Regions from separate parts of the Gottfriedia sp. NPDC056225 genome, predicted to be linked through region 3. Evidence: riboswitches for the same ligand, from Rfam matches in the RefSeq annotation. Region 3 holds a riboswitch; each other region holds the start of a gene.

Region 1 (10,840 bases), on a different contig from region 3:
TCAAGGAGACTCGGCACAAACAATGTTTATTTTAGTAAAAGGAAAGGTAAAAGTTTATACTTCCTCAGCTGAAGGGAAAACATTAATTTTATCGTTTAAAACGCCTCTTGAATTAATCGGTGATATCGAATATGTAAGAGAATCGAATTATATTAATACGGTGGAAGCAATTTCTACGGTGGAAGTGATCTCTATAGACTATCGTTGGTTAAAAAAACTTAGCAAAAACTATACACCGTTTCTTCAATTCTTATTAAAGGTCATAACGGAAAAGTTTTATATTAAATCGAATTCGATGAGTTTTAACTTAATGTATCCAGTAGAAGTACGCTTAGCGAGCTATTTATTATCCATTTCATATGATGATACAAATTCTTTACTCAATGATAATTTAAATACGATCAATCTTAAAGATGCGGCAAATCTGATCGGAACGAGTTATCGACATGTTAATCGAGTTATTCAACAGTTCTGTAAGGATGGCCTAGTAGAGCGAAAAAATGGGAGCATTCTTATAAAAAATAGAGATGGCCTGAGTATTCTTGCGAGTAATAATATTTACGAATAAAAAATCATTCGGCCAAAAAAATCACATTGTTAAATTTGGGAGGTGTGTAAGCTTATGCTCTATGGATTACTTTTATCTTTAATCGCGGGTGCACTTATTGGCTTACAAAGTATATTTAATAGTAAGGTTAATGAACGTACTGGAATATGGGTTACAACAACATTCGTATTAGGAATGGGCTTTTTAGCTTCACTAATTATGGGTCTTTTCCTTGATGGGAAACAATTATTTGATTTGCATAATATGAAAGTTTGGTATTGGTTTAGCGGCATTGTTGGTGTAGGAGTTGTATTCTGCTTAACGAAAGGGATAAGATTACTTGGGCCAACCTATGCAACATCAATAATTCTGACATCACAATTATTGTTTGCATTATTATTTGATACTAAAGGGTGGCTAGGTCTTGAGAAAGTTCCGTTTACTTCTAAGCAATTAATTGGAGTATTGCTAATTATAAGTGGTATATTAGTTTTTAAATTAAGCGGAATAAGCTTTAAACGTATAAAACAGCTAATTTAATTTAAGGGTAATCTAGTAAAATATGATTTTAATAAAATAGGGATGGGGTAAATGTTATGAAAACTTACAAGACATTATTATTAGATGTAGATGATACATTATTAGATTTTGGCGCAGCAGAAAAAGTAGCATTACAATCTCTATTTAAAGATCAAAATATACCGTTAACGTCTGAAATTAAGTCGAGATATAAAGAAATTAACCATGGACTTTGGAAGGCTTTTGAAGAGGGGAAAATAAGTCGCGATGACGTAGTAAATACTCGCTTTTCAACTTTATTTAAAGAGTTCGGTATCGATGTAGACGGTTTAATGCTAGAACAGACTTATCAAAATTACTTAGGAGAAGGTAATCAATTAATTGAAGGGGCTTTCGAATTACTTTCAAATCTTCAGGATCATTTTGATTTGTATATTGTTACAAATGGCATTTCAAAGACACAATACAAAAGATTAAATGCTGCACGAATTTATCCATTCTTTAAAGATATTTTTGTTTCAGAGGACACTGGCTATCAAAAACCAATGAAGGAATACTTTGATTATGTATTTGCTCGAATTCCAAATATCGAGTTGGATAAGACTTTGATTATTGGAGATTCGTTCAGTGCGGATATTACTGGTGGAGTCGGAGCGGGAATAGATACTTGCTGGGTTAATTCAAAAGCACTATCAAATGATACAGCTCTAATCCCTACTTATGAAATACAAAAACTTGATGAGTTATACAAAATTTTAAATATTGAACAAAAGATTTTGGTTGGTTCATCTAACTAAAAATTTAAAAAAAGAGACTGGCTCATAAGTATATGCACTTACTTATGAGGCAGTTTTTTTGGCTATGTTATAGGGGGAAATACGAATAAAATCTGTACTTTGTCCATAACGTAGACAGTATGATTTTAAAAATGAAGGGTTGTCTTTTGAGGCTCTAAGTTAGCATAGACATTAAAAGCTGAGGAAAAAGTTCCTCAGCTTTTTAATTTACTCGAATGTTGATATAAACATTAAAAATAGTTAATAAAAATATAATTGACTGTGATATGAAATACCTATATTATCAATATGTGATAATGATTATCATTTTTACTTAAGGGGAAAATCAACCATGAAGCAAACGCTTATCAAAGTAACTTTAACAGTTTTACTTTTACTTGTTTTACCGTTTAAAACCTTTGCAGCAAGCCCTGAAGAGGATTTAACAAATGCAAATACTTTTGTAGAAAATGCAATCCAAGCTGCACAAAAAGGGGATTTTAACACTGCCGAGCAGGAATATAAAAAATTCAACGATGAGTGGCTTGATAAAGAGGATGGTATAAAAAATAAATCGATTGATGCGTATGGCAAAATCGAGGAAGCTATGGGAATGGTTCAGTATAACCTAGCACAAAAAACAGTGAATCAAAATGCACTTATTACTGCACTTAAAGAATTAGAAGTTGTAAATGAAAAGTTTATTTCTCATCAGTTTGCTAGTTCAAAACTAAGTTCAAAAAGTACAGGTAGTGTTGAAGATTTAATTGAAATATTAAACAAAGCATTAGCAGATTTAAAAGATCATAATGTATCGGGAGCAACCTCAGAAATTAATCAGTTTAGAAAATCTTGGAACAATATTGAAGGGGTAGTATTAACACAATCACAAAAAGTTTACACTGACTCTGAAAGAGATATGGTTACATCTTATGCAATGTTAACTGCTAAAACACCAGATGTGAAAGCGGCTACAAAAACAATTACTAATATGCGTGATTATCTATTACCTTTAGCATCTAAAACTAGTTATACAATGTTAGATGCTATTACAATTCTACTTCGAGAAGGATTAGAAGCATTACTAGTAGTTGTAGCATTACTAGGTTTTATTAAAAAGTCTGGTCAAGAAAAGAAAAGTAAGTGGATCTGGTTTGGTGTTGGTACTGGTTTAGGCGTCAGTATTATACTAGGTGTTATTGTAAATATCTTATTCTCAGCAGGTGCTTTTGGAAGCAATAACTTCTTGATTGCAGGCTGGACTGGAGTATTTGCGGCTGTCATGCTTTTATATATGAGTTACTGGTTACATAGCAAATCTAATACGAAGCAATGGCAACAATATATTAAAACTAAAAGTGATAAAGCATTAAATACGGGTAGCCTATTATCTTTAGCTATTCTTGCGTTTTTAGCAGTGTTTCGCGAAGGAACTGAAACAGTATTATTCTTTATTGGAATGGCTTCATCAATTAAACTATCATCTTTATTAATAGGAATTGCGTTAGGGTTTGCTATTTTAGCAATACTGAGCTTCTTAATATTAAAGGTTGGCTTAAAGATTCCAATGAGACCGTTTTTCCTTGTTTCTAGTATTTTAATGTTCTACTTATGCTTTAAATTTGCGGGTATGGGTATTCACGGTTTACAACTTTCAGGATTACTTCCTGCTACCCAAGCTCCTATTCCAACAATAGATTTCTTTGCAATCTATTCTACTTGGGAGAGCTTTGTACCACAGATGTTCTTGTTACTAATAGCTTGTATAACTGTTATTTATAATAGATTCTCGAATAAAAATAATAAAAAAAGTAGTAAAAATTCGGAGGGAACGAAAAATGTTATCTAATAAAAAATTGATCGCGGCAATGGCTCTAGGACTATCTTTAACTTTATCTGCATGTGGAACGAACACAGACAATGCAATTAAATCAGGATCTGACGATATGATCAAAACGATTTCTGAACTAAAAACACAAGTTTCGAATAATGATGAAGCAAAGGCGAAAGAAAGTGGAGGATCACTTGAAAAATCATGGGAAAAATTTGAAGACTCTGTAAAAGATAAAGACAAAGCTTTGTATGAAAAAGTTGAAACTCCACTTCATATTATCGAAGCGGGAGTAAAAGTTTCTCCATTGGATGCAGATACACTTAACCAAGCCGGTGACGAACTAGAAGGCGTATTAAAAGAAGTAAAAGATTTAAAATAATAAATGTTAAAGCCTCTCAACTAGTATTAAGAGAGGTTTTTTCTAAATAAATCTGGTCTAAATACTTGAATAAAGTATAAGGATTAATTAAGATGATAAAGTAATCAAATTAAATAATTGAATAGTACTAGGGGTGCCGTAAATGGTCGGCTGAGATTAAGACACGAATAGTCTTTAACCCTTTAACCTGATCTGGATAATGCCAGCGTAGGAAAGTGAACGGTAGAATACATTTTTGTATTCATAACATTGATTTGTTCGAGCACAAGTCCTTATGGGATTTGTGCTTTTTTGTATTTAAAATCAAGTTTCATCTTCTATCTGTAAGATCAAAAGAGTTCTATTCATTAAATAGGGGGAAGAACATTGAAGAAAGTATTAACAATAGCCGGCTCTGATTCAAGTGGTGGTGCTGGAATTCAAGCAGATTTAAAGACGTTTTCAGCTCATGGTGTTTTTGGAATGAGTGTAATAACAGCAGTAACTGCTCAAAATACGCAAGGAGTGTTTGCTGTTCAAGATATGACACCAGAGATTATTGCGAGTCAATTAGATGCAATATTTACAGATATCGAAGTAGATGCAGTAAAAATTGGTATGGTATCACAAATCGATACGATTAAAGTAATTGCTGAAAAACTAAAGGAATATAGACCAAAGCATATTGTAGTTGATCCAGTCATGGTTTCTAAGAGCGGGTTCGACTTACTAAGCCCGGATGCAAAGGAAGCTTTAATTCAAGAATTAATTCCGTTAGCAACTGTTATTACACCGAATCTTCCTGAAGCAGAAGTTATTACTGGAAGAAAAATTACGACGATTGAAGAAATGAAAGAAGCTGCTATACAAATTTATTCATTAGGTGCAAAAAACGTCCTTGTAAAAGGTGGCCATTTAGAGGGTGAAGCAACAGATATTTGCTTTAATGGTGAGGAGTTTACTAGCTTTAATAGCGTTAGAATCAATACAATTAATACTCACGGTACTGGATGTACTTTATCTTCAGCAATTACATCTAATTTAGCGAATGAACTTGAATTAAATGAGGCAATTAGAGAAGCAAAAAACTATATAACATTAGCGATTCAACATTCCTTCTCAATCGGAAAAGGAGTAGGTCCTGTCCATCACTTCTACTCTTTGTATGAAAAGGCAGGAGTTCAACATGTCTAATCAAAATGCAAAAATGACAAAGTGGAATTTTACGACACTTTGGTTTGGTGCTGCGGTATCAGTAGCGGAAATCATGACAGGGGCATTAATAGCTCCATTAGGTTTTACTAAAGGTTTAACAGCTATTTTAGTAGGACATTTAATAGGAACACTTTTACTTGTATTAGGTGGTGTAATTGGCTCTCAGCAAAGATTAACCGCAATGGAATCAACAAAAATTTCATTCGGTAGCTATGGTAGTTACTTGTTTTCAATTTTAAATGTATTACAGTTGCTTGGTTGGACGGCAATTATGATTTTAACAGGAGCTCGTTCAATCAATATAGTCACAAAAAATGATTATCATTTTAATCACCTTTGGGTTTGGTGTTTAGTAATTGGAGTGCTAATAGCAATTTGGTTGTACTTTGGGCAAAATGCTTCAAAAAAACTTAATAGTATGGCCGTTTGTTTGCTATTTGTTTTAACGATTGTATTATGTTTTGTTATTTTTAAAAGTGATAAAATTCTTTCTCAGCCAAGTACTTCAGGATTATCTTTTGGCGAAGCAGTTGAATTATCAGTCATTATGCCACTATCATGGATTCCATTAATTAGTGACTATACTCGATTCGCGAAAACTACAAAAGACGGGGCAATTGGTAGTTTCATAGGATATATGTTTGGAAGTTCATGGATGTATATTATTGGGCTTGGGGCAGCATTAGCATTTAATGAAGTGGATCCAGTAGCTGTATTAATGAGTGCAAATTTAGGTTTATTCGCAGTTGGTATCGTTGTTTTAGCAACTGTTACAACAACCTTCATGGATGCTTATTCAGCTGGGATATCAGTTACAACCATCTTTCCAAAGCTAAATGGAAAGCATATAGCGTTGATCGTTACAGCAATTGGAACAATATTAGCGGTGATTTTCCCAATTGAAAAATATGAAGGATTCTTATATACAATTGGGTCATTCTTTGCACCGTTGTACGCAATTTTATTAACAGATTACTTTATTCTAAAAAGAACAAGTATAAGTAAATCCTTAAAAATTGATTGGTTAGCGTTTATTACATGGATTTTAGGCGTTTTCATTTATCGCAAGTTTGTTCAATTAGATTTATTCCTTGGGGCTACTGTTCCGAGCATGATTTTAATTTGTGTTATTTATATTGTCGTTCAATTTATATTAAATAAACTTATTCGAAAGCAAATAGGGGGAGAAAAAAATGTTAACTATGAATGAAATGAGTCAATTAATTGCAAGCGTAAAAGAGAAAAAGCCTTTGGTTCATCATATTACAAATTATGTAACGGTAAATGACTGTGCAAACATGGTATTAGCACTAGGTGGGTCACCGGTTATGGCAGATGATTTAGCCGAAGTAGAGGAAATGGTATCATTTGCTTCAGCTCTTGTAATTAATATTGGTACGTTAAATGAGAGAACTATCCAATCAATGATTCAAGCAGGTAAAAAAGCTAATCAATTAGGTGTACCTGTTATTTTGGATCCTGTAGGAGTTGGGGCAACGACTCTACGCACAGAAACAACTGCAAGATTATTGAAAGAAGTACGTTTTGCTGTAGTACGTGGAAATATGTCAGAAATTAAAATGATTGCCGGCTTAAACGTTCAAATTAAAGGGGTAGACTCTGTAGCTGATGAAGAAGATGGTGTCGAAATTGCAAAATCACTCTCAGCGAAATTAGGATCAGTTGTAGCAATCACGGGTGCAGTGGATGTTGTTGCAGAACAGGACCGAGTATGCACAATATCAAATGGAGATAAATTGCTAGCCGATGTAACTGGTACTGGATGTATGACTACATCATTAATCGGAACTTATGCTGGTACAACAAATGATTACTTCCTAGCTGCTGTTTCGGGTATCACTACAATGGGTCTTTGCGGGGAACTTGCTAAAGCTCGTTTAACTGAAGAACAAGCAATCGGTACATTTAGAGTAAATTTATTTGATGAAGTATCTATAATCTCCGTTGATAAGCTTCTAACAGGAGGTAAAATCGAATGGCTATAACAAAAAACAAAGTCGATTATAAGCTTTATTTAGTAACTGATCGTGATGTATTAGGATTAAGAGATCTTGTTCAATCTGTTGAGGAAGCAATTCAAGGCGGAACAACAATTGTTCAAATAAGAGAAAAGAACTGTAGTAGTTTGGATTTCTATCAAGTTGCTATGCAAGTAAAAGAAGTAACTTCAAAATATAATGTACCATTAATTATAAATGATCGATTAGATATCGCATTGGCAATTAAAGCTGATGGCCTGCATATCGGCCAAGAAGATTTACCTTTAACAGTGGCTAGAAAAATTGTTGGCGAAGACATGATTATTGGTGTATCTGCATCGACATTAGAAGAAGCAATGATTGCACAAGAACAAGGAGCGGACTATGTCGGTATTGGTTCAATGTATCCAACAAGTACAAAACTAGATGCAAAGTACTTAACACTTGATGAACTACGAAGAATACGCGAGGCAGTAAAGATTCCAATCGTAGGCATCGGTGGTATTAATGAAGAAAACGTTTCTGAATTAATGGAATCAAAAATTGATGGTGTTGCAATTGTTTCTGCGATTTTAGGGAAAGAAGATATTAAATCGGCTGCTGAACATTTAAGTATGCTAGTTAATAAATAGTAAATTACTAGGGGTGTCTATTTCATCGTTATTCGATGGATAGATGCCTTTTTTTGTTTTCTAAAAGTTAAATGATTTGTAAGATGGAAAAATTCATAAGGATTCCAAATTTAGTAAACAAAATTGTATTCGTAGCCTATTTTCAAAAAAATATTATTTTTCATTAACATACCGACGGTCGGTACATAATATACTCTTATAAAAAAACAAACCAACAGTCGGTCTTTCTAAAATAGCTAAAAAAAATAAAATATCGTTCGTACCAATAATCTCTATATAAAAAATAAGTTTAAAGGGATGATTTTATGTCTAAAAGAATGTATGTCATTTTCACATTAGTAATTAACGGTATTTTACCTTGGGTTATTTATGTTGTGTTATCAGATTATATGAGCAGTATTTTAGCTCTTTCGTTTGCAACTCTAATTCCATTGGTTGATAATGTAGTTCATTTATGGAAGCATAAAAGGCTTGATGCTTTTGGAGGGTTAATGCTTTTTTCACTTATTCTAACTCTTTTATTAGTCTTTCTTGGCGGTAGTGAAAAGATTTTGCTTGTAAGAGAATCATTAATAACGGCTTCGGTCGGAATAATCTTTTTAGTATCTCTATTATTTAAACGACCTATCATGTTTTACTTAGGAATGCGATTTATCCAAAATAATCGTTTTGCTGAAAACTGGAATATTAAATATTTTCGTTTTGTTATGCGATTAATGACGCTTGTATGGGGAATTATGCTGTTATCAGAAGCAATTGTGCGAATTATTATGGTTTACGATCTATCGACGGAAAGATATCTACTTTTCTCAAATTATGTCCTTTACGGATTTATAGGTGCTGCAATTTTATGGACTGTTTTTTATAGAAGAAAGTCATCAAAAAAGCTTCAAGAAATTAAATTACAGATAACTAAGTAATCTTGATAAGGAGAGTTAAGATGAACATTATTCCAATTCAAAAGAATTATCAAAAAGACGTTTTGAAGCTGTATAAAACCGTGACGAAGCATTTGCGCAGCAATCAAAATGATCAATGGGATCTATTTTACCCAAATCTATTTGTTATCCAAGATGATATAACTAATCAAAATATATATGGAATAATAGACAATCATGTCGTAATTGGAACTGTTGTACTCGATGAATTACAAAGTAAAAAATATGAACATATAGATTGGGATGACAAAAATGGAAACCCAGTTTGCATACACCGACTTGCGGTACGGCCTAATTACCAGGGAAGGGGAATCGGAAAATTACTTTTAGAGTACGTGGAACAATTGGCAGTACAAAAAGGGTATACAAGTATTAGATTGGATGTCTATTCTACAAATGACGAAGCAGTGGGGCTGTATACAAAGTATGGGTATGTTAAAAGAGGGACTATAGAGTTTCCATTACGAAAGAATCCCTACTATTGTATGGAAAAACAACTAAATAATAATTAATTTAATAGATTGGTATCATCAATGTTTTTGCACAGGAGGTAAACATGAAAGAAAATTCGCAGCTAAATTCAAGCTTCCAATTGATATTATCAGTTACAGAACAGCTCATTGAAGAAAAAGGCTGTAGAAAAACAACAATGCAGGATATTATTGATCGAACAGGACTTTCTAAAGGTGCCATTTATCATTATGTTACTGGAAAAGATGAATTGTTTGGACTGATTTTGAAAGCACGTATCGGGCAAGTTGATACAAAATTTTTGGAAGTCGTATCTAAGAATGAAACAGTAGGAATTAATGACCCACTGAAAGTAATTGCCGGTGGCGTAGCTAAACACTCTACGGAACAAGATGTAACGACTAAAATTTTTATTTATTTACTAAGTCGCGTGGATAATCAGAAAGTTGAAGAAATATTAAAGGATGTCTATTTGCATAGTTTAGCGACGTCAACAAAATGGATCAAAGTAGGGCAGGAAGAAGGTGCGATTCCTTTAGCAGTTGATGCAGAAAAAATGGCTAATTTGTTTCTAACGTTTATGTATGGTTTACGCGTTCAAAATACAATGAATAAGTACAATTCTAAAATAAATATGAGCGATATATTCGAGATGATGTTTAGAACTTTACAATAGCAATGAAATTAATAAGTCTAACTTATTGGAACTCATAATAAATTGTTATTTTCCGAGACTTCATTCTTATAGATAAAATAAAAGTAATGACAATAAGTGGGGTGGAGAGTGTGAAAGCAATTGTTGTGACAGAGTTTGGAAAACCAGATGTATTAAAGTTTGTTGATCTTGAATTACCAAAAATTAGCTCTAATCATGTGTTAATTAAAGTAGAAAAAGCCAGTGTGAATTTTGCAGATGTAAAAGCAAGATATGGAAAAAAAGGTAAAGGAAAATTCCCATTTATCCCTGGTCTAGATGCTGCTGGAACTATTGAAGCTGTTGGATCTGATGTGAAACAATTTGAAGTTGGTCAAAGAGTTGCTGCTTTTCCAGCAGGTGGTTCATACGCTGAATATGCTGTTGCAAATGAAAATCTAACATACCTGTTACCTGAAACGGTTGGATTTGATATAGCTGCAGCCTGCCCTACCGTTTCGTTTCTTTCATATAAGCTGCTAGCTGATTTAGCTAGAATTGAAAAAGGAGAAACCGTTCTAATCCATTCTGCTGCTGGCGGTGTAGGTACGACGGCTATTCAAATAGCAAAGATATTAGGTGCCGGTAAAGTTATAGGCACAGTGGGAAGTCAACAGAAAATAGAGTATGCTCTAAATGCTGGGGCAGATCATGTGATTTGCTATGAAAAGGAAAACTTTACAGAGAAAGTAAATGAGTTAACGGGCGGAATAGGAGCTAATATCATTTTAGATTCAGTTGCTGGTAGAATTTCAGAACAAAGCATGGATTGCTTAGCGAAATACGGACGACTTGTTCACTTCGGCAATTCAAGCGGTGAAGTTGGTCATTTTAAAACAAATAAGTTACATTCGAG
Region 2 (10,840 bases), on a different contig from region 3:
ACCTTAAAAAGTTTAAAGTGTGGACTTATATTGGTATAGGTTTATTATTACTCACATTAGGGAAACTTGTTTTAATAGATTTACCAAATATTACTTTATTAGTAAGAGCTGGTTTATTTATTTTGCTTGGTCTAATTGGATTAGTAATTTCTAGAATATTTTTTAAAGGAAAGCAGTAGTCCGTAATCAATAAAATCAAGTAAACAGGAGTAATTTAATGTTAATCACTGAAACTAAAAATTTAATATTAATGACCTTTACAGCAGACGCTATGGTTTCTGTTTTAAATGGTGAAAATGAATTAGAAATTGAAAAGCAGAATTATCGATTTGCCAGTGGATGGCCAATTCCGGTATATAAAAATCTATTTCCTTATAAAATTTCACGTTTTCAAACGCATCCTAAAGAAGAAGAGTATGAAGGAATGATCATCCATAAAAGAGATAAGTTAATTATTGGAGACATGGGATTTAAAGGCGGTCCTGACGAAAATGGGGTAATGGAAATCGGCTATAGTATTGCGCCTAATTATCAAGGGGAAGGTTATGCTACTGAAATGGGCAAGGCTTTTTGCAAGTGGGGACTACAGAAAGCGAATGTCACAAAAATAATCGCTATTTGTTCTGTTTACAATTATGCCTCAATTAGAGTTTTAGAAAAAATGGGAATGCGTAAATTAAAAGAAGAGATTGAAAAATATTATTGGTATTTACCACGTAAATAAAATAGTAGTTTTCATTTTTGTTAAATGATTAATTTTCATAGAAGAAGGTGGGCTTATTCTTACAACAAGAAATGCACCAATCGTCTTTATGGTTATAACGAAACGTGATTTCGGTCGATTCTTTTTGTACGATATGATGCTTAGTGGCTTAGTATATGGATCGCTAAAAAAATACTACTCAAGTGATCTAATCGCATTCTTTGGTAGTTTTACGATTCCTACGATTTTAAAAAGAGTTGCTATAGTATTAGAACGCAGGTAAAAAGGGATGCTCAAGCTTTTGAGCATCCCTTTTTAAATATTAGCCTTGAGTTTCAAGGCTTTTTGGTTCAGTGTCCAAGCTCATTGATGGTCCAAAGAATTCATAATGAATTTGAGTATCATTGATGCCTAATTCTTTTAAGCTTGTAATAATAGATTTTAAGAATGGTACTGGACCACATACATAATAATCTGCATTGTTTGATTTAATATTGTTTTTTAACCATTCTGTATCAATATAACCTTGCTTTTTAAAGTTGCTATTTTTAAGGTCTTCCTCAGAAGGGTTCTCGTAAACAAATGTTAAATTGTAATTTGCTAATTGTTCTTTTAATTCGTTTAGTTCATTTTCAAATGCTTGTAATTTTCCGTTTCTTGAAGCGCTTATGAAGCTAACTTGAAGATTTGGTTGACTAGCTGCAATTGATTTAGCCATGCTAATTAATGGTGTAATTCCAACTCCACCGCTAAGGAAAACAACATCTGAAGCATTTTCCGTGTTTATTGTGAAGTCTCCAGCTGGAGCAGTAAGTTCTAATGTGTCACCAACATTAACTTGATTGTGTAGATAATTTGAGAATTTTCCTAAAGGTTGATTTTCTTCAGCTTCTCTTTTAACTGAAATTCTAAAGTATTCTTTACCAGGCGCATCAGATAAACTATATTGTCTATTTGATAAGTACTCTTCACCAGGAATTTGTGAACGAACAGTAATATATTGTCCAGATAGGAAAGTAGGAACTGAAGATCCATCTTTAGGTTTTAAGTGGAATGATGTAATTACATCACTTTCTTCTACTTTATTAATTACTGTAAACTCTTTAAATTCTGACCAACCGCCTTCTTGAGTGGCAGCTTCATTATACATTTCCTTTTCAATATCAATAAACACTTGAGCTATAATTCCATAAGCTTCGCCCCAAGCACCAAGTATTTCTTCAGTTGCAGCATCACCAAGTACTTCTTTAATTGCACCAAGTAAGTGTTGCCCAACGATTGGATAATGCTCAGCTTTAACTAAAAGACTACGGTGTTTTTGTGCTATTTGTTTTACAACAGGTATAATTGTTTCTAGTTTATCAATATTTTGAGCTGCAGCTAAAACAGTATTAGCAAGAGCGGTTTGTTGTCTACCTTTTTGTTGATTCGTATGATTGAATACATTTAATAATTCAGGATGATTTGTAAATAAATTTTTATAGAATACGGAAGTGATCTCTGTACCTGTTACCTCTAAAACAGGAACAGTTGATTTAATAATATCGATTGTTTTTTGAGAAAGCATGGAAAATCCCCCTATATACATTTTAAAGTAGTATAATAAATACATCTTTATCTTAGTCCTTGATATCGGTTAAAGCAATATGTTAAATACATCTTTTTGAACTTTTTTCGAAAAAATACATAAAAGTTTAAAAAATGTTCACAATTATGCTATGATTAATCAAAATAAATTAGTGAGGACAAGTTATGCGTTTAACAACTTATTCGGATTACTCTCTTCGTGTACTAATATTTCTATCCTCTGAACCGCGTGAAAAATTAGTTAATATAAAAGACATCGCTGAAGCCTATGGTATATCTAAAAACCATTTAATGAAAATAATCTATAATTTAGGTAAGATGGGCTATATCGAGACTATACGTGGCAGAAATGGTGGAATTCGTTTAGCTAAATTGCCAGCGGAAATAAACATCGGAGAAATAATCCGTAAAACCGAAGAAGACTTTAATATTGTAGAATGTTTTGAGCATGGCGGTACTTGTGTTATTACGCCTGTTTGTTCTTTAAAACATATATTTAATAACGCATTGGATCAATTTTTACAAGTTTTAGATCAATATACATTAGATGATATTGTAAAGAATAATGCGATGCTGAAAGATTATTTTTCAAGTAATACAAAAGATTAAATTTGATTAAATTGATGAGCGTTTGCAATTTAAAAATACAAAAACCAACAAATGTTTACTTTGTTGGTTTTCTTTTTTATTGAGTTCACTTTAGAACTCTTATAGTTTTATATGTTTTACATTTTCCAAAGGCTCTTGGAACAAAGAGGAAGCTATTTTACTAAAAACGATTGGATCTCCAGTTGTATAAAATTCATGTATAGTGTTTTCGGAATTAGATAAAATATTTTGTTGATCGAGTATTGCACTGACTTCTAATGCTGTTTCATCGCCGGAGCTGATGAGCTGAATAGAAGGACCCATCACCTTTTGAATGATTGGGCTTAATAAAGGGTAGTGCGTACATCCAAGTATTAGTGTATCAATAGTTGAATCTAAAAGTGGGGTAAGAGTTTGTTTAACAATCTCAAATATTTCAGGTTTATTGTAGTCCCCATTTTCGACGATTCCAGCAAACTCTGGACAAGCCAAACCTTTAATTATCACTTTGTCATTAATTCGTTTTAGTGCGCCATGATAGGCTTTACTATTTATAGTAGCATTCGTACCAATTACACCGATTTGATCGTTTTGTGTTAATTTTATTGCAGCTCTGGCACCAGGGTGCACAACACCTATTACTGGGATTTGAAGTTTTTCTCTCATTTCACTTAATACTACTGAAGTGGCAGTATTGCAGGCGATGACTAACATTTTTATGTCTTTTTCTAAAAGAAAATTAGTCATTTCCCAAGTGAATTCCCTGATCTCCTCATATGGTCGTGATCCATATGGACATCTAGCAGTATCGCCTAGGTATACTATATCTTCCTTAGGTAATTGTCTTATAATTTGTTTGGCAACTGTTAAGCCCCCAACTCCTGAGTCTATGACTCCGATTGGTTTATTCAAAAAATCCCCTCATTTTAATCATAATTTGATGATGTAGTATATTCGATATTCAAGTAAGATTTTACTATAAGAAATGATATTTTTGTTTAATAATCTCATTTAAAATATGACAAAATCTTATCGTTAAATAGCTTGTATTAACAGACTATTAAAACAATTAAACGTAGGTTAAAAATAGTTCGTAAATTCAATCATTATCTGTTATATTTATGATGAAAAGTTTATATGAGAAAAATGTGGAGGTGCCAGTGTTGCTGGCTGAGATAACATCCTTAAGATGTTGACTCTTAGAACCTGATCTGGGTGATGCCAGCGTAGGGAACAGTATCTCTTTTTAGATATGTTTTTTACAGCGCATTAACGTCCGGGTTACTATCCGGGCGTTTTATTTTTGTATAAACCAAAAACAAAAGGGAGTATTAGTAAATGAAAAGATTAGTAGTTTTTTTAGTAGCTATTTGTTTAATGTTAACTGGGTGTGGTCAAAGTAAAACCGCGACTAGTGGAAAGAGCAAGCAATTAAAAAAGGTGACAGTCGTACTAGATTGGACACCAAATACAAATCATACGGGGCTATTTGTTGCGAAAGAAAAAGGATATTTTAAGGAACAAGGCCTTGATGTAGATATTATTAGTCCAGGAGAAACAGGAGCAGATCAATTAGTTGCTTCAGGTAAAGCGGATTTTGGCGTTTCTTATCAAGAGTCAATTACACAGGCTAGAGTTCAAAATGTACCAATTGTTTCAATTGCAGCAGTTATTCAACATAATACTTCTGGTTTTGCATCGCCTGCGAAAAAAGAAATTACGTCTCCAAAAGATTTCGTTGGAAAAACATATGGTGGATGGGGTTCACCGGTTGAAAAAGCCGTTTTAAAATCACTTATGTCAGAAGAACATGCGAATGTTAATAAGTTAAATATCGTTAATATGGGCGATGCTGATTTCTTTACAGCTGTAAAAAGAGATATCGACTTTGCTTGGATTTATCAAGGATGGACAGGTATTGAAGCTGAGCTTCGTGGAGAGAAGTTAAATATGATTTATTTAACAGATTATAGTAAAAAACTAGATTACTATACGCCAGTATTAGCTACAAACGAAAAAATGATTAGTAAAAACCCGAAAGTAGTAAAAGCGTTTGTTGCCGCTGCATCAAAAGGATATAATTTTGCGATTGATAACCCGAAGGAAGCTGCAGCGATTTTACTTAAAGATAATCCAGATCTAGATAAAAATTTAGTAGAAAAAAGCCAAGAGTGGTTAGCATCTAAATATAAAGACGATGCAAATCGTTGGGGTGAGCAAAAGTTAACGGTTTGGAAAAACTATGCAGATTTTTTAGCTGAAAATAAATTATTAGAAGGTAAATTTAAGCCAGAAGAAGCTTTTACAAATGAATTCTTACCAAAATAAGGAGGAGTAAAATTGAAAACTACATTAATGAGTGTTCAAATAATACCAAAAACAAATAATATTGAGGATGTCATTCCCGCAGTCGATGAAGCGATTAAAATTATTGATGAATCAGGTGTGAAATATCAAGTACAGCCATTGGAAACAACAATGGAAGGTGATTTGAATGAATTATTACAAGTTGTTCAAAAAATGAATGAAAGAATGATCGAAATAGGTTGCCATAATGTTATAACTCAAATGAAAATCCTTTATCAACCACAAGGGATTACAATGGATGTGTTAACGGAGAAGTACCGTTAATGAAACGAAAAAATATGAAAGGATGGCAGCCATTTGTTGTCATCCTGCTTTTTTTAATCTGTTGGCAGCTCAGTATTAAAATTTGGAAAATAGAGCCTTGGCTATTGCCAGGACCAATTGCAATCTTTAAAGAAGGAATTCATTCTTTGGATTCTATACTTCCACATATAACATCTTCAATTCAATTAACGATTATCGGATTGTTAATAGGTAGCTTGCTTGGACTTTTAATAGCATTTCTATTGCATTTAATACCAGGTGTAAAGAAAGCTTTTTATCCATTATTAATTCTTTCGCAAAATGTACCAATTATTGTATTAGCACCACTTTTAATTATTTGGTTCGGGTTTGGTGTACTGCCAAAATTAATCATTATATCGCTCGTGTGTTTTTTCCCCATAACTGTTTCAGCATTGGATGGATTTCGACAAACACCAAGTGAGTTAATAAATTATATGAAAATGGCAGGAGCATCCAAAGCACAAATTTTTTGGAAAGTTGAATTTCCGTTTTCTCTACCTTCAATCTTTTCAGGCTTAAAGATTTCAGCTACATATAGTGTAATGGGAGCAGTAATATCAGAATGGCTTGGAGCAAAATCAGGAATTGGAGTATATATGACGCTAGCTTCATCGTCATTTAGAACAGATCGAGTATTTGTTTCCATTTTTGTCATTATGCTTTTAAGTATGCTGTTCTTCTTCCTTATTGTAATGATTGAGCGATTTACTGTTAAATGGAAAATTAAAGGAGAGAAACAGAAATGACATTACAAGTGGAACAACTATCAAAGGGTTATGGTAGTAATCAACAAGTACTAGACAATATTTCTCTTTATGTAAATGAAGGAGAATTTGTTTCCATTTTAGGTCCATCTGGTAGTGGGAAAAGTACATTGTTCCATCTAATAGGTGGTTTATTAAAACCGGACTCTGGAGAAATAAAGTTAAATGGATCAATCATAAATGGTGAACTTGGTCACATTAGTTTTATGCCACAGGATCATGCGCTTCTACCTTGGAGAACGGTATTGAAAAATATTGTTTTATCGCAGGAATTAAAGCATAAACCTGACGAAACGTTAGCGAGAGATTGGCTTAAAAAGACAGGGTTAGAAAACTATGAAAATGCTTACCCTCATGAACTATCTGGTGGGATGAAACAAAGAGTTGCATTTTTAAGATTGCTACTAGCACCGCAATCTTTTATGTGTATGGACGAGCCTTTTTCAGCCTTAGATGAATTTACTAGACTTGAAATGCAACAATGGCTTTTATCCATTTGGGAAAAGCAACGACGATCTATTTTATTAGTCACACATAATATTGATGAAGCGCTGCTATTGTCTGATCGAATTTATATATTTTCTGACAAGCCCGCCAAAATCAAAGAAGAAATCATTGTGCCATTTCCAAGACCACGAAAAAAAGAATTATTATTAAGCGACGAATTTACGGCGTGGAAAAGAAAAATCTATTTGGCTTTAGAAAAGGAGTAGTACGATGAAAATGATAGATGCTCATATTCATTTAGATTCTTATGATGCTAGTCAAAGAGAAGAAATAGTAAATAGTACAGAAAGTCACGAAATCGAAGCAATCATTTCTGTTTCAATGGACTTAAAATCTAGTAAGAAAAATTTAGATTTTAAAAAACAAAATAATAATGTCTATCCAGCATTCGGATTTCATCCTGAACAACAGCTCCCTTCTGATGATGAGGTTGAAGAATTGATCGAATGGATGAAAGAACATCAACATGAAATGGTCGCGATCGGGGAAGTTGGATTACCTTATTATAAGAATTTAGAAGAACAAATTGACTATGAACCTTATATTCAATTACTAGAAAAATTTATCTCACTTGCAAAAGAGTTAAATAAGCCGATTGTATTACATGCAGTATACGAAGACGCCGAAATCGTATGTAATTTATTAGAAAAATATTTTATTCAAAAAGCTCATTTTCACTGGTTTAAGGGTGATGATCTTACAATTAGCCGGATGATAAAAAATGGGTACTTTATCTCAATTACACCGGATGTATTATATGAGAAAGAAATACAGGATCTAGTAAATAAGTATCCGATTGAGTTGATGATGGTTGAAACAGATGGACCGTGGCCATTTGAAGGACCTTTTGAAAATGAGTGGACCCATCCTAAATTTATGCATCAATCGATTATAAAGATTGCAGAGTTGAAAAATTTAGATTTAATAAGTGTTTATAAAATTTTGTATGAAAATACTACAAGGTTTTATGGAATAGAAATTTAGGCAAGTATTGATCGCATGAAAGAGGTTGTCTCGTAAGTGTTCTTATGGGGTAACCTTTTTTTTATTTAGGTGAGCGACGAACATTGTTTGTCCATTTTTATAAGAGTATGTGGTTTAACATAATAATAGAAAAACACGAACACTATGTGAACTATATTGATAAAGCTGTGAACTCCGTTGATATATTGCAGTTTCTCGTTGATATGTAGTAATTTCTCGTTGATATATTACGAAAACAGATTGATATATTGTGATTCGATCGTCAAACCGAGCCATAATCACTAAAATTCACTCAAAACTTGGGAGTTTAATGAACGAGGGATGAAAAAAGTCAAAATAAAATCCCCCTCTAGTAGTAAATCTATCCTGTTTTTAAGATAGGCTTTTTAAACTACTATAAGCAGGGATATAAATGTAAGCTTTTTATTTTAAGATAATCAGATATTTTACGAGCAAGAAAATAGTGAAACGTAAACATTAATTTCAATGTAAATACCAAAACCGGCATGTCGGTTAGAATGCCGGCAGTATGTTGGTTTGTAGAAGAATTCTACAAGTAACTACAGTTCAAGCTCTCCCATACGAAGAAGCTCAATAACTGCTTGTGATCGCCCCTTAACCCCAAGCTTCTGCATTGCATTTGAAATATGATTTCTCACAGTTTTTTCACTTATAAAAAGTTCTTCAGCAATTTCTCTTGTAGTCTTATCTTGAACAAGAAGCTCAAATACTTCTTTTTCACGCTTTGTGAGTGTGTGCTTTGTTTGATAGTCTCTATCCTTCAACTGTGCTAACCCTCCTTGCTTGACCGAGCTGTTCTTCGGATGGGTATTCATTTAGTCTTTTTATCATATGAACGATGTGCGTATTAGGTGAATATTTCCAGTAAATTTAGAACTAGATTTAAATTATTTATTTTTTTCTTTTTAGCTTGTTCTAAAAAATGTACATGCTCGTATAAATAATAAAAAAGCGTGGGGGGAGTATGGTGATGAAAAAAAGATTGTTAGTAACAGCTGCTGCAGTTTGTGGAATTGCGACAATGAGTGGATGTAGTTTACTTCCGACTAAATCTTCTACAGATATTGATCCGCCAAAAACTGTAGTTTATAAAAGTGATGAGCCTTCAAAACAAGTACAAGCAAAGAAAGAGGAAATGGTAAAAAGGGAATTGTATTTAATTGACCGTAATGGATATGTCGTACCGCAAACCTTCCAATTACCAAAATCTACAAGCCTGGCGAAGCAAGCGTTAGAGTATTTAGTAAAAGATGGTCCTGTTACTGATGAATTACCGAATGGCTTCCAAGCAGTTTTACCTCCTAATACGGAAGTGTTGGGGGTTACGCAAAAAGATGGAACTATTATTGCTGATTTTTCTCCGGAGTTTAAGCAATATCGTGCTGAAGATGAATTAAAAGTGTTCCAAGCAGTCACTTGGACGTTAACTCAGTTTGATAATGTTACAAAAGTAAAGATTCGAGTAAATGGGAAAGAACTCACTTCTATGCCAGTAAATAAAGCACAAATTAGCGATGGGATGACAAGAGATGATGGGATTAATTTTGATAAAGGCAACATCGTGGATATTATGAACTCTCGCCCAGTTACTTTATACTATGTTTCTCAAGGTGAAATGGGAGACACTTATTATGTTCCTGTTACAACAAGAATATCAAATGCTGAATCAGATTCTTATTCAGCAATAGTAAGTGAACTAATACAAGGGCCATCAGAATATTCAAATTTAATTTCAGATTTTGGTGCAGATACGAAATTAGTCAGTCAACCTGTCTTTAAAGGTGGCAAGCTAGTGCTTAACTTTAACGAAGGAATCTATGGCAATATTGCAAAAAGTATGATCAATAATGACGTATTACAGCCACTCGTTCTTTCTTTAACAGAGCAAAAAGGAGTTAAATCCATTGAGATTCAAATTAATGGCAAGTTAACTGCACTAGACCAACAAGGCAAACCATTAAGCCAACCAGTATCTAGACCTAAAGACGTAAATACGAAAAAACTATAAAGTAAAATAAATCGATTAATAGGATTTAGAGAATAAGTAAAAGACAGTTTTTTACTGCATCTGTGCGTATTCCTTATTCCTTTAAGATCTATTTACATGCATTTAAAGCCTTGAACATTTTGTTCAAGGTTTTTTCACATTAAGCGAGGTTTCTTTACATTTATCTTATTAATTACATTTAATTAGTAGAAATGAAATCGTATTTTTGTCTATACTAGTAATTGGAAGATTTTGTAGGAGGAACGAACATGACAAGAACAGATGGAAGATTAAATAATGAACTAAGACCAATTGAGATTATTACTCATTATACGAAGCATGCTGAAGGCTCTGTGCTTATTAGCGTTGGTGATACGAAAGTAATTTGTAATGCTACTGTTGAGGACCGTGTACCTCCATTTTTAAGAAATAGTGGAAAAGGTTGGATTTCAGCGGAATATTCTATGTTACCTAGGGCTACGCAAGACCGTACAATTCGCGAGTCATCTAAAGGGAAAGTTACTGGTCGTACGATGGAAATTCAACGTTTAATCGGTAGAGCTTTAAGAGCAGTAGTCGATTTAGAAGCACTTGGTGAAAAGACAATTTGGATTGATTGTGATGTAATACAAGCAGATGGGGGAACTAGGACTGCTTCTATTACTGGAGCGTTTGTTGCAATGATGCTTGCCTTTGATAAATTAGTTAAAATGGATAAATTAAAATCTTATCCAGTAAAAGATTATTTGGCTGCAACTTCTGTTGGTATATTAGAAGAAATTGGACCAGTACTAGATTTGTATTATGTAGAAGATTCAGCTGCAAGTGTCGATATGAATATTATAATGACTGGGAAAGGTCAGTTTGTTGAACTACAAGGTACTGGTGAAGAAGCGACTTTTTCTAGAGAAGAATTAAATGAATTACTATCATTAGGGGAGTTAGGTGTTAATTCTCTAATTGAAAAACAAAAAGAAGTATTATTACAAGAAGGCATTAAGTTCCAATCATAATTTCGAGGAGAGACTTTAAGGATGGATACGATCA
Region 3 (10,840 bases):
CCGCCATTTTTACTGGATCCTTCGCGTTAGAAACCGCAGTGTTTAAAAGGACCCCATCAGCACCTAACTCCATTGCATAAGCAGCATCCTTTGGCGAACCGATTCCAGCATCGACTATGACAGGTATATTTGATTGTTCAATAATAAATTTAAGATTTAAAGGATTAATAATTCCTTTTCCAGAACCAATTGGTGATGCTCCTGGCATAATTGCATGTACACCAAGTTCTTCTAGTCTTCTTGCTAAAACAACATCATCAGAAGTATAAGGTAACACAATAAATCCTTCATTCAATAGCATTTCTGATGCCTTCAATGTTTCAATTGGATCAGGCAATAATGATTTGTCACACCCGATTACTTCTACTTTGATCATATCGCATAAGCCTGAAGCTTTTGCTAGTCTGGCAATTCTAACAGCTTCTTCAGCAGTTTTCGCACCAGCAGTATTTGGTAATAATTTATATTTTGCTAGATTTAATTGTTCTAGAAAATTAGGCTGTGATTCTTCAAAAATATTCATTCTTCTAACAGCGAAAGTTAGTATTTCCGCTTCCGATACTTCAACTGCTTCTTTTTGTACTTCAAAAGAAGGGTATTTACCTGTGCCTAATAATAATCTTGAATGAAATGAATGATTTCCTATTTTCAACATGATTAACCTCCACCTACAAAATGTATTAATTCTACCTGATCTCCGTTAGAGAGATGAGTTAAAGCATACTGCTCTTTATAAATAATTTCTTCATTAACCTCGACAATAACGATTCGGTTTTCTAGCTGGTATTCATTAAGTAAATCTTGAATTGTAAAAGTTTTACTCGAAACTTCTAAGTTCTTTCCGTTTAATCTTATTTCCAAGTGTTATACACCTCACAAACATTTAAATTAACGACTAACTTTAAACGCCTCAATCCAGTTTCTATCAACTTTCCTTTTAAGAATCAAATCTCGAATTAATTTTCCAGTTGCTGGTGCAAGCAATATTCCATTTCGAAAATGGCCGGTTGCAAATAGGATTTGATCATCTTCAGGGTGCATGCCAATAAAAGGATTATGATCAAGTGTTCGCGGTCTTAGTCCCGCCCAAAATGAATCAATTTTCATATCTTCAATTTCGGGAAGCATTTTTTTAGCACTTTGTATTAATGATTCAATGCCACCTAAGCTAGGATTTTCATCCCATTCGTGATCAACCATCGTAGCCCCGATGACAAGGCGACCGTCATTTCTTGGAACAATATAGTTTTGTTCATGAAAAAGAGAATGCTTTAATGCTACCTTTTCGCTTTTTACGGAAATGCATTCGCCTTTAACAGGAATAATTTCATGATCTAACCCTAGCTGTCCAAACAAGGTATTACTCCAAACGCCACTTGCAACTACGATGTTTTTTGCCTCAAATTCACCGTTTGTTGTTTTAAGTAAATAATGTGTATCATTTTTTTGAATCCCAAATACATGAGTATATTCGAAAATAGAAGCCCCTAAAATCTGAGCACTTTTAGAAAATGCATTACAAACAGAAACAGGTAATACATTAACGTCATCTTTAATATAGGCTGCGCCAATTATATTTGGATGGATGCCGGGGATCTGTTTTTTTAACTCCACATGGTTATACCAATGTGCTGAAGTTTGAGTGAGTAGTGGTGTTAATTGGTTTTTTTCTAAATCTGTATAAGCTAGTTTGAAAATGCCACCTTTTTTAAGTTCAATATCAATACCGCTTAATTCTTTCAACTCTTCTTGAAGCTGAAAATAAGTTAATTGGCTGCTTCTTGCGAAAGTAAAAAATGACTCTGACTGATCCCACTCGGAATGGGCACCGAGCATCCCCGCAGCTGCCTTTGTCGTTTTCTGACCAACTTGCTGTCCTTCTAAAACTGCGACATTAATGTTTTCTTTCGCTAGATAATAAGCAATGGAACAGCCAATAATGCCACCCCCAATTACGATAACATCAAATCTCTTGTTCATAAGTCAGTTTGCACCTTTCAAAATATTGCAGCGCAGCATCTAGTGGGTTTCGAGAAGAGAAGATTCCAGACATTACAGCTATCCCATCAATCTTGTTCTCCTTCAAAAATTGGATATGCTCAGGCAATATACCGCCTACTGCGTAGATTGGTATAGTCAGAGTTTTTTTCATTTCGGGTATGATTTCAATCCCATTTGGAGTTAGACCGGCTTTACACTTTGTTTCAAAACAATGACCGTAAAGGACATAATCAGCCTGATCACTTTCAGCTAGGATTGCTTCAGTAAGCGTGTGGACTGATTTTCCTACTCGTAAGTTAGGAAAATATTCTTTTACATCAACAAGAGGGAGTCCATGTCCCGGTAAGTGTATATTTGATAGATTTGCAAAAATAGCAATATCTAAACGATCATTTAAAACGATTTTCTTCATATCCACTTTGTTCATTTTTAATAGATTTAAGAGTGAGATTATTTCGATCGCTTTTTTTGATTTCTCGCGAATATGTACATAGTCAACTACATCGATTATTTGAATAATTTTGGAAGCAAGTACTTCGATTGAGTGCTGATCATCTGTAATTGCAATAAGTTCCATGCTCCAGCCTCTTTCATTAACAAAATTTTTTCAAACAAAAAAAACCACTTTCCTAAAAAAAGAAAGTGGTTACATTGCACACAAAATAAATAGAGAATGCGCCACTTTCCTACGCAGGTACTAGCCTGTTCAGGTTTTAAGGGTTTAAAAGTAACTACTCTATTCTCAGCCCTTATCAAGGGATCCCCTAGTGATGAATCTGTATGAAAATTAATCTTAGCATAGCATATAAAAAATAATATTCAATACTAAAATTTTTTTTACGAGTCAAAATATTTACCATAAATTGGGCTTGAAGCATAATGAAATCAAGTATTTAAGCGAGTATTAAAAATGCTAATAATTTTTTGAAATGAACATTCCTGTAAAAATTTAGGAAATAAAAGCATTTACATTTTAAACTTGTGGGTTTATATTTAGTGTGAACAATTTAATCGTTTGACTAGGGGTGTCCAATTAGTTGGGCTGAGAGAGAAACACATTTAAGTTTCTTAACCCTCAGGACCTGATCTGGTTCATACCAGCGTGGGGAAGTTAGAAATTTCTCATTAATGAAGTCTAATCGTTAATGTAGTTTTGCTAACATTTTGCCGGGTCTTAACTTTAAGATCCGGCTTTTTTCATGCTTAAAATGGATTGGATTTCGTCCTTTTTTAATCATTTAAAAAGGGGAATGAAATCAATGAACAATTCTGTAAATGAAATGAATTTTTCCATCATGTCTAGTTTTTCTGGTAGTAAAAAGGTTTATGTTGAAGGATCTAGATCTGATATTAAAGTGCCGATGCGTGAGATTCAATTAAGTCCAACAACTGGTACTTTTGGCGAAGAAGAAAATGCACCAGTTAGAGTATATGACACAAGTGGACCTTACACAGATTCATCTGCCTCAGTTGATATTCGCGAGGGGCTTAAGCCGATCGGACAAAACTGGGTGATTGAGCGAAATGATGTTGAAGAATATGTAGGGCGTGAAGTAAAGCCTGAAGATAATGGATATAAAAAAGAATCAGATAAACATGAGGTTGAAATCTTTAAAGGTTTAAAAAGAAAACCATTGCGTGCAAAGGATAACGGAAATATTACGCAATTGCATTATGCACGTAAAGGTATTATTACACCTGAAATGGAATTTATTGCAATTCGAGAAAATAGAACAGCTGAATTTGTTCGAGATGAAGTTGCAAGAGGAAGAGCTGTCATTCCATCAAATATTAATCATCCGGAAAGTGAGCCAATGATTATCGGCCGTAATTTTCATGTGAAAATAAACGCCAATATAGGTAACTCAGCCGTTACATCCTCAATTGAAGAAGAAGTAGAAAAAATGACATGGGCTACTCGCTGGGGAGCCGATACGATGATGGATCTTTCAACCGGAAAAAATATTCACACAACACGTGAATGGATTATCCGAAATTCTCCGGTACCAGTAGGGACAGTTCCAATTTATCAAGCACTTGAAAAGGTAAATGGAATTGCAGAAGACTTATCTTGGGAAGTGTTTAGAGACACTCTAATCGAGCAAGCTGAACAAGGAGTAGATTACTTTACGATTCACGCAGGTGTACTATTGCGTTACATTCCATTAACTGCAAAACGAGTGACAGGAATCGTATCTCGTGGTGGTTCTATATTGGCTCAGTGGTGTTTAGCTCACCATAAAGAGAATTTCTTATATACCCATTTTGAGGAAATTTGTGAAATAATGAAGCGCTATGACGTAACATTCTCTTTAGGAGATGGCTTGCGCCCAGGTTCGATCGCCGATGCAAATGACGAAGCACAATTTTCGGAATTAGAAACACTTGGAGAGCTAACAAAAATTGCTTGGAAACATGACGTTCAAGTTATGATTGAAGGACCGGGACATGTTCCAATGCATTTAATTAAAGAGAATATGGATAAACAATTAGAAATTTGTCAAGAAGCACCTTTTTACACATTAGGTCCACTAACGACAGATATTGCGCCTGGTTATGATCATATAACGTCAGCAATCGGTGCAGCAATGATTGGTTGGTTTGGTACAGCGATGCTTTGCTATGTAACTCCGAAAGAGCATTTAGGTCTTCCAAATAAAGAAGATGTTAGAGTAGGGGTAATCACATATAAAATAGCAGCACATGCAGCTGACTTAGCAAAAGGTCATCCTGGAGCACAAAAAAGAGATGATGCACTTTCAAAAGCTCGATTTGAATTTAGATGGCGTGATCAGTTTAATCTTTCTCTTGATCCAGAAAGAGCAATTGAATACCACGATGAAACATTACCTGCTGAGGGAGCTAAAACAGCCCATTTTTGTTCAATGTGTGGTCCAAAATTCTGTAGTATGAGAATCTCACAAGACATTCGAGATATAGTAAAACAAGAAGAACTTCAAAATGAATCAACCATTGAAGAAGGAATGAAAGAAAAAGCATTAGAATTTAGAAAAAACGGCGGAGAAATCTATCAATAAGGGTGTGAGCCTTATATGAATAGGGTAGAAGGAATCAAAAAAGAAATAAAGCAATTAGAAGAAAATATGAATCAGTTAAAAATAGAACTGAAAACCATTCAAACAAATTGTGAGCACGAATTTCAGAAGAAAGATACGATACAAGAATGCTTAAAATGCAGTTTAATTGAAAGTTTGTGCTGGTAATTTTGATAAATAAAACAAAGACAAACCCCGATTTGGAGGTTTGTTTTTGTTTATAGGTTAGAGTTAATGCTCCGACAAACTATTGATTGGAACATCTTCCTCACGTGAGAACACCATAAGTCTTATGCCGAAGAATACAACCTTTGAAGAGGCAGCTGCTATACCATGTGCAGCTCAGACGGCACTTCAAGCATTGCGTGATGTAGTACAAATTACGCAAGGTCAAAAGGTATTGAGCTATGGTGCATCAGGCGGCATCGGTCACTTTGCTGTTCAGATTGCAAGATACTTCAATACTGAGGTAACCGCGGTTTAATTATATCTACCAGCTTGTACAACGGAATGGAATCTTGAATTACCAGAAGGATTGGTGATTAAAGGATTAAAAGAATTTATTTTTGAAGAATATTACAGTTACGAAAGAGAAATTTGGTTTATTTGTGAATTGGCTTAAAGGTTATAGTTTTTCTTATGCAACTATAAAAAAACTCCTGTTATAGTTAACAGGAGTTTTATAGTTTTTAATTTTTACCAGTGATGCCCATATCCGCATCCGTCATATCCTGACCAGCAAGCTGCTCCAACAATGATTAATAAGATAAATAAAACAACAATCAAAGCAAAACCGTTAAGATGGTGATGTCCAGTACTCATTCATGTGACCTCCTTCATAAGATATTTAAGGGATGTATTCTCCCTTTAGGGTCATGTAACCAATTGTAAAAATTACAATTAGGAGAGGTGGATAATGTATCGTATGTTTTTTTACCAACTATGAAACTAGTCTATATTGTAATTAGGCTTTTACCTATTAAGTAAGTTTTTAAAGTTCAATTATATGGATTTTTGTACTTACTTTACTTTAGGAATGAAATTGCTGCATTAACTACATAAGCATTTTAAAAATTTACCTAAATATAAGTTTCTGGAGGCGGATTGGTTTAAGTAAAATCATTGCTTAAACATATAATAATCAGAGACTAATTTGCTCATTATGACGGAGGAGCGCCATTCTTTTTTTCATTTTTGATTTTACTTATAGTATAATATGTATAAAATGAAATGCGAACAGGTGTTTGTGTTTAGACTTAGAGTGGACTTCAATTAAATGGAGGCTAAGTGATTAGAGCATTGTTTAGAATTTCTAAGTTGCTCGAATGAATTAAGTGGTCAATCGAAACAACTCTATAAACAATTATGAATAGCAGTAATATAGTATGGGAGGAAATGAAATGTTTCCATTAAAGAATTACTATGAGTCATTTATCAAGAAGGAAATCATTGGTACGAAAAGAGAAGCAGCGATTAAAAAGTTAAGTAATTTGTTAGCTTGCCATGTCATTAGTAAAAATACAGAGTCAGCTATTCATATTCGATACTTTACTTGTAATGAGCAAATGCAGCCGACAGACAAATGGATCGGAACAATCGCAGTTAAAATAAAAAATGACATCGTGATTGAAACCGCAATTTCACTCCCAAAAAACGATGATTCAAAATCATTCGAGATTTAGAATTGTGAAAGAAGATTATTGCCTTTTATTATTCAGCTTAATGGCAGATTAGCTAAATTAAAAATCTATTGAAAGCTACGGTTGATTTAATGGTAACTAATGAAAGAGATGAGAAAAATGAATCAATTTGTTCTTGGCGGTAAACAAGGGTTTATTCGAATTAAACTTAATGAAGTTTTGGGTTATTCAAATTTCAACGTTAACCGAATTAAAAGCAATCGTTGATTATTATGGAGGAGGTCAAGGAGTTTTTGAACGATGAATTAAAATTAAAGGATGGTACAATTATACCCTATCAAGTTTGTGGTGAAGGTCAGCCCATAGTGTTTATTCATGGATTATTTGGTAAATCTCAAGATTACAATGAAGTGATTAAGAGTATTTCAAAGGAATATTGTTGCGTTTCATTCGATCTGCGAGGACATGGTCAATCTAAAGAGTTACAAGGTATCAATATTGCACAATACGCAACTGATCTAAAAGCTCTTATAGACCATCTCAAATTAATCAATCCAGTAATTGTTGGATATTCCACCGGTGCACTTGCGTTGTTCAATTATATTGAGTTGTATGGGTGTGAAAATATAAGTAAGTTAGTTTTTGTGGATATTACCCCGAAAATTATAAGTGATCAAGAGTGGTCACTGGGCTTATATAGAGGGGAATATACAGAAAAAGATTTTCAACAGGATTTAAGTGATTTGGATAATAAATTTTTAAATTTTGCATCGTATTTTACATATAGAAATATGACGAAGTACAAGACAAATACCCCGTATCGTAGGAAGGCTAATCTGCTTAGCAAAGTTCTTGCAAGAGTCTTAATTGGTAAATCCCCTCAAAAACAATTACTAACAAAATCGATATGGAAAGAACTTGGTATTATTGACTTTAGAAATACATTAAATAAAATTAAAGTGCCATCTGCATTTTTCTATGCGGATCCTGGTTCGTTATTTTCACCTAAAACGGCTCATTATATGAAGGATACAATTGGCGAAAAAGCAATTGCGGTACCATTTATGAATGCTTCTCATGCTCTACTTTTCTCGCATGGTAAGCAGTTCGCAAATGAGTTAAAATCTTTTTTGAAAAATTGATGAAAATTATTACACTAAATATCTAAAAGGGAAAAAGACCTCTCCGTGAAAGAAAGGTCTTAATGAAAATAAAAAAATTCCACTATAGAAATCTATAGTGGAATTTTTTTATTTATGCAGATTGATTTGAATCTTTATCGAACTTTCTATTTCCGTTTAGTTTACTATTTTTATAACCGTATGCTGCGTAAATTACTAATCCGATTACTAACCAGACTGCGAAACCTTTCCAAGTAAATGCTGAAAGTTGTAACATTAAATATACACAGAATACAACAGCTAATACTGGTACTACGGGTACCCAAGGAGTTTTGAATCCACGCTTTAATTCTGGTCGAGTTTTTCTTAAAACTAGAACACCAAGAGAAACAGCAGAGAAAGCGAATAGAGTACCGATATTTGTTAATTCAGCTAATTTACTTAATGGAATAAGGCCAGCAAATATTGCAACTAGTCCGCCAGTTACCCAAGTGCTTGTTACAGGAACTTGAGTTTTCTTGTTAACTTTTGATAATTTACCTGGTAATAAACCGTCTTTACTGATTGCATAGAATAAACGAGTTTGTCCGAACATCATTACGATTAATACAGTTGTGATACCGATGATTGCGCCAAGTGAAATGAAGCCTGCAGCCCAATCTTGGTGAATAAATGCTAGTGCAAAAGCAACAGGGTCATTAACACCTAATTGATTGAAAGGAACGATACCAGTAAGAATTAATGAAACGACAATATATAAGACTGTACAAATTGTTAAAGCAGATATAATACCGATTGGTAAGTTACGTTGAGGATTTTTAACTTCCTCAGCAGCAGTTGATATTGCATCAAATCCAAAGTAAGCAAATACTACTACTGCAGCCCCAGCTGTTACACCATGGAATCCCATTGGCATAAATGGAGTCCAGTTATGCGGTTGAACGTACCAAACACCAACTGCGATAAAAAGTGCAACTACTGCTAATTTTACAATTACCATGATCGTGTTAAGTTTTGCAGACTTTTTAACACCTCTAGTAAGAATAAACGTTACAAGTAAAACAATGATTACTGCCGGTAAATCAATATAAGTATGTTTAGACGGATCGAATGCACCTGTAACAGCTGTAGGGAGGTGTATTCCAAAACCACGTAATAAACTTTGGAAGTATCCAGACCATCCACTTGCTACTGCAGAAGATGCTAGTCCATACTCTAGAACCATGTCCCATCCTAATATCCATGCGATGACTTCACCAAAAGCAACATAACTATAAGTATAAGCACTACCTGCCTGTGGAATCATTGATGCAAATTCAGAGTAACAAAGTGCAGCGAATGTACAAGCTAAACCTGCGATAATAAATGAAATAATAAGTGCTGGACCAGCATATTTGGCTGCCGCTACACCAGTTAATACGAAAATACCTGTACCGATAATAGCACCAATACCTAACATAGTAAGATCAAATGCTCCTAGAACTGGATTAAGTGAACTAGGCGAATTATTTGTAGCTGATTTTTTTCGAAATAAATTCATATGAGCCTCCTCTAATACGATATTTGTTAGATTAATAATTTTCTAAGATGAGAGTTTTCTAATTTTGCTATAAAAAATAGAAAATTCTGACAATTAACTACAAAGTTATATAACTGTGTCGCTTAAGTGATTTTTATAATAACACACTTATAAAAATATTCAAAGAATTTTTCGACTTTTTTTTCAATTTTTTAGAAAATTTGTAGTAATTTAGACACATTACATAATGCCTAAAGGAATGGTATAAATAACCTAGTTTGAATTTATGCCATTAGTAATGTCACTTCGATAGAGAGTTAAATTTCTAAAGGGTGAAGGTGCAATCAGACATAATCATTATATTTTTGGTATTTTTTTCAAAAATTAAATAAACCTCCTTTATAGAGGTTTATTTTTGGGTCTATATTATCATTTATTGTTCTCTTAAGTGACTTAATGATACTTCTTTATCATTTTGTGGTTGATCAAGGGGATAAATTCTAGCTGTGCCTTCATTTTTATTAACATGCTGAATATAAACAGGTACCCCTTCGCAAGTAACATTAATCATACCAGGTGCGGCTACAATTTCTAATGCTCTTTCTGTATCCATAATAATACCTCCTTAAATTACTAACCTATATTATCATTTACTTAGCATAGTAATTGTATTCATTAGAGTTTAGATCTTTTAAAAAGTAGTATGTAATACAGATCTATTTTGGAATTTCCTCTCATTTTTTTGTTTAAATAGCAAAAAAACATTAAGATAAAAGTTTTAATCCCATTTCTTAACTCGTTTCTTATCTTGTTGTATGATAGCAATAGAAGCTAAAAATAAAATTGAACTACACATAAAAATTAAGCAAAATAAACCAAAAAGTATTTGCATACTAGTTCCTCCTTTTCGTTATGAAAACAGAGTAAAGTATGGAACTAGTTTCAGAGCAAGAAAAAGTTTAGAAAAGGTGACAATATGTCTAATATTAAGGATATTGCAAGGATAGCCGGAGTCTCGGTTACAACAGTCTCACGAGTTTTAAATAATGAACCTTATGTTAGTGAAGAAAAAAGAAAAGCAGTTTTGAAGGCAATTGAGTTAACGAATTATCAAAGAAATCTTAACGCAGTTAATTTAAGCAAGGGAAAAACAAATCTAATTGGAGTCGTCATTCCGTTCTCACATCATCCATATTTTGGGTTGCTAATTGATGGAATTGCGAATGAGGCGATAAAAAATAATAATAAACTAGTGCTATTTCAAACAAATTATGAAGAAAAGAGAGAATTTGAAGCATTAGAAATGTTGCAGCATAAACAAATTGATTCACTTATTATTTGTTCAAGAACTTGTTCAATAAAAACGATTGAAGAGTATATGCAATATGGTCAAATCGTATTGTTTGAAGATACTAGAAACACTGGAGTTTCTTCAACCTTTATTGATCAATACAATTGCTTTATGATAGCGCTAGAATATTTATATGATAAAGGGCATCGGAA

The links. A riboswitch is a leader RNA that binds a small molecule or an ion and turns the genes downstream of it on or off. The one in region 3 is predicted to bind thiamine pyrophosphate.
Region 1: linked by a shared signal. The riboswitch ahead of thiD (bifunctional hydroxymethylpyrimidine kinase/phosphomethylpyrimidine kinase) and the one ahead of ACFCYN_RS04025 (thiamine phosphate synthase) in region 3 are both predicted to bind thiamine pyrophosphate.
Region 2: linked by a shared signal. The riboswitch ahead of ACFCYN_RS15060 (ABC transporter substrate-binding protein) and the one ahead of ACFCYN_RS04025 (thiamine phosphate synthase) in region 3 are both predicted to bind thiamine pyrophosphate.

Annotation. Positions count from the first base shown of each region.
Region 1 covers NZ_JBHJTJ010000001.1:104,982-115,821, reverse strand. Annotated here, with positions in the region: gene ACFCYN_RS00610 (Crp/Fnr family transcriptional regulator) at 1-568, shown strand, start outside; gene ACFCYN_RS00605 (DMT family transporter) at 623-1,087, shown strand; gene ACFCYN_RS00600 (YjjG family noncanonical pyrimidine nucleotidase) at 1,144-1,863, shown strand; gene ACFCYN_RS00595 (FTR1 family iron permease) at 2,195-3,691, shown strand; gene ACFCYN_RS00590 (hypothetical protein) at 3,681-4,055, shown strand; TPP riboswitch at 4,175-4,286, shown strand; gene thiD (bifunctional hydroxymethylpyrimidine kinase/phosphomethylpyrimidine kinase) at 4,422-5,228, shown strand; gene cytX (putative hydroxymethylpyrimidine transporter CytX) at 5,221-6,459, shown strand; gene thiM (hydroxyethylthiazole kinase) at 6,443-7,255, shown strand; gene thiE (thiamine phosphate synthase) at 7,246-7,881, shown strand; gene ACFCYN_RS00565 (VC0807 family protein) at 8,187-8,801, shown strand; gene ACFCYN_RS00560 (GNAT family N-acetyltransferase) at 8,822-9,331, shown strand; gene ACFCYN_RS00555 (TetR/AcrR family transcriptional regulator) at 9,376-9,966, shown strand; gene ACFCYN_RS00550 (quinone oxidoreductase family protein) at 10,077-10,840, shown strand, end outside.
Region 2 covers NZ_JBHJTJ010000022.1:48,817-59,656, reverse strand. Annotated here, with positions in the region: gene ACFCYN_RS15085 (DUF2339 domain-containing protein) at 1-179, shown strand, start outside; gene ACFCYN_RS15080 (GNAT family N-acetyltransferase) at 218-724, shown strand; gene hmpA (NO-inducible flavohemoprotein) at 1,026-2,270, opposite strand; gene ACFCYN_RS15070 (RrF2 family transcriptional regulator) at 2,456-2,899, shown strand; gene racE (glutamate racemase) at 2,999-3,790, opposite strand; TPP riboswitch at 4,019-4,128, shown strand; gene ACFCYN_RS15060 (ABC transporter substrate-binding protein) at 4,217-5,206, shown strand; gene ACFCYN_RS15055 (thiamine-binding protein) at 5,234-5,509, shown strand; gene ACFCYN_RS15050 (ABC transporter permease) at 5,509-6,276, shown strand; gene ACFCYN_RS15045 (ABC transporter ATP-binding protein) at 6,273-7,007, shown strand; gene ACFCYN_RS15040 (TatD family hydrolase) at 7,012-7,785, shown strand; gene ACFCYN_RS15035 (helix-turn-helix domain-containing protein) at 8,346-8,570, opposite strand; gene ACFCYN_RS15030 (GerMN domain-containing protein) at 8,771-9,814, shown strand; gene rph (ribonuclease PH) at 10,063-10,806, shown strand; gene ACFCYN_RS15020 (XTP/dITP diphosphatase) at 10,828-10,840, shown strand, end outside.
Region 3 covers NZ_JBHJTJ010000003.1:130,253-141,092, forward strand. Annotated here, with positions in the region: gene ACFCYN_RS04010 (thiazole synthase) at 1-655, opposite strand, end outside; gene thiS (sulfur carrier protein ThiS) at 658-861, opposite strand; gene thiO (glycine oxidase ThiO) at 889-1,980, opposite strand; gene ACFCYN_RS04025 (thiamine phosphate synthase) at 1,964-2,578, opposite strand; TPP riboswitch at 2,668-2,777, opposite strand; TPP riboswitch at 3,013-3,127, shown strand; gene thiC (phosphomethylpyrimidine synthase ThiC) at 3,261-5,039, shown strand; gene ACFCYN_RS04035 (hypothetical protein) at 5,055-5,225, shown strand; gene ACFCYN_RS04040 (hypothetical protein) at 5,350-5,541, shown strand; gene ACFCYN_RS04045 (YjcZ family sporulation protein) at 5,754-5,879, opposite strand; gene ACFCYN_RS04050 (hypothetical protein) at 6,458-6,739, shown strand; gene ACFCYN_RS04055 (alpha/beta fold hydrolase) at 6,991-7,839, shown strand; gene bcaP (branched-chain amino acid transporter BcaP) at 7,952-9,358, opposite strand; gene ACFCYN_RS04065 (H-type small acid-soluble spore protein) at 9,771-9,950, opposite strand; gene ACFCYN_RS04070 (LacI family DNA-binding transcriptional regulator) at 10,314-10,840, shown strand, end outside.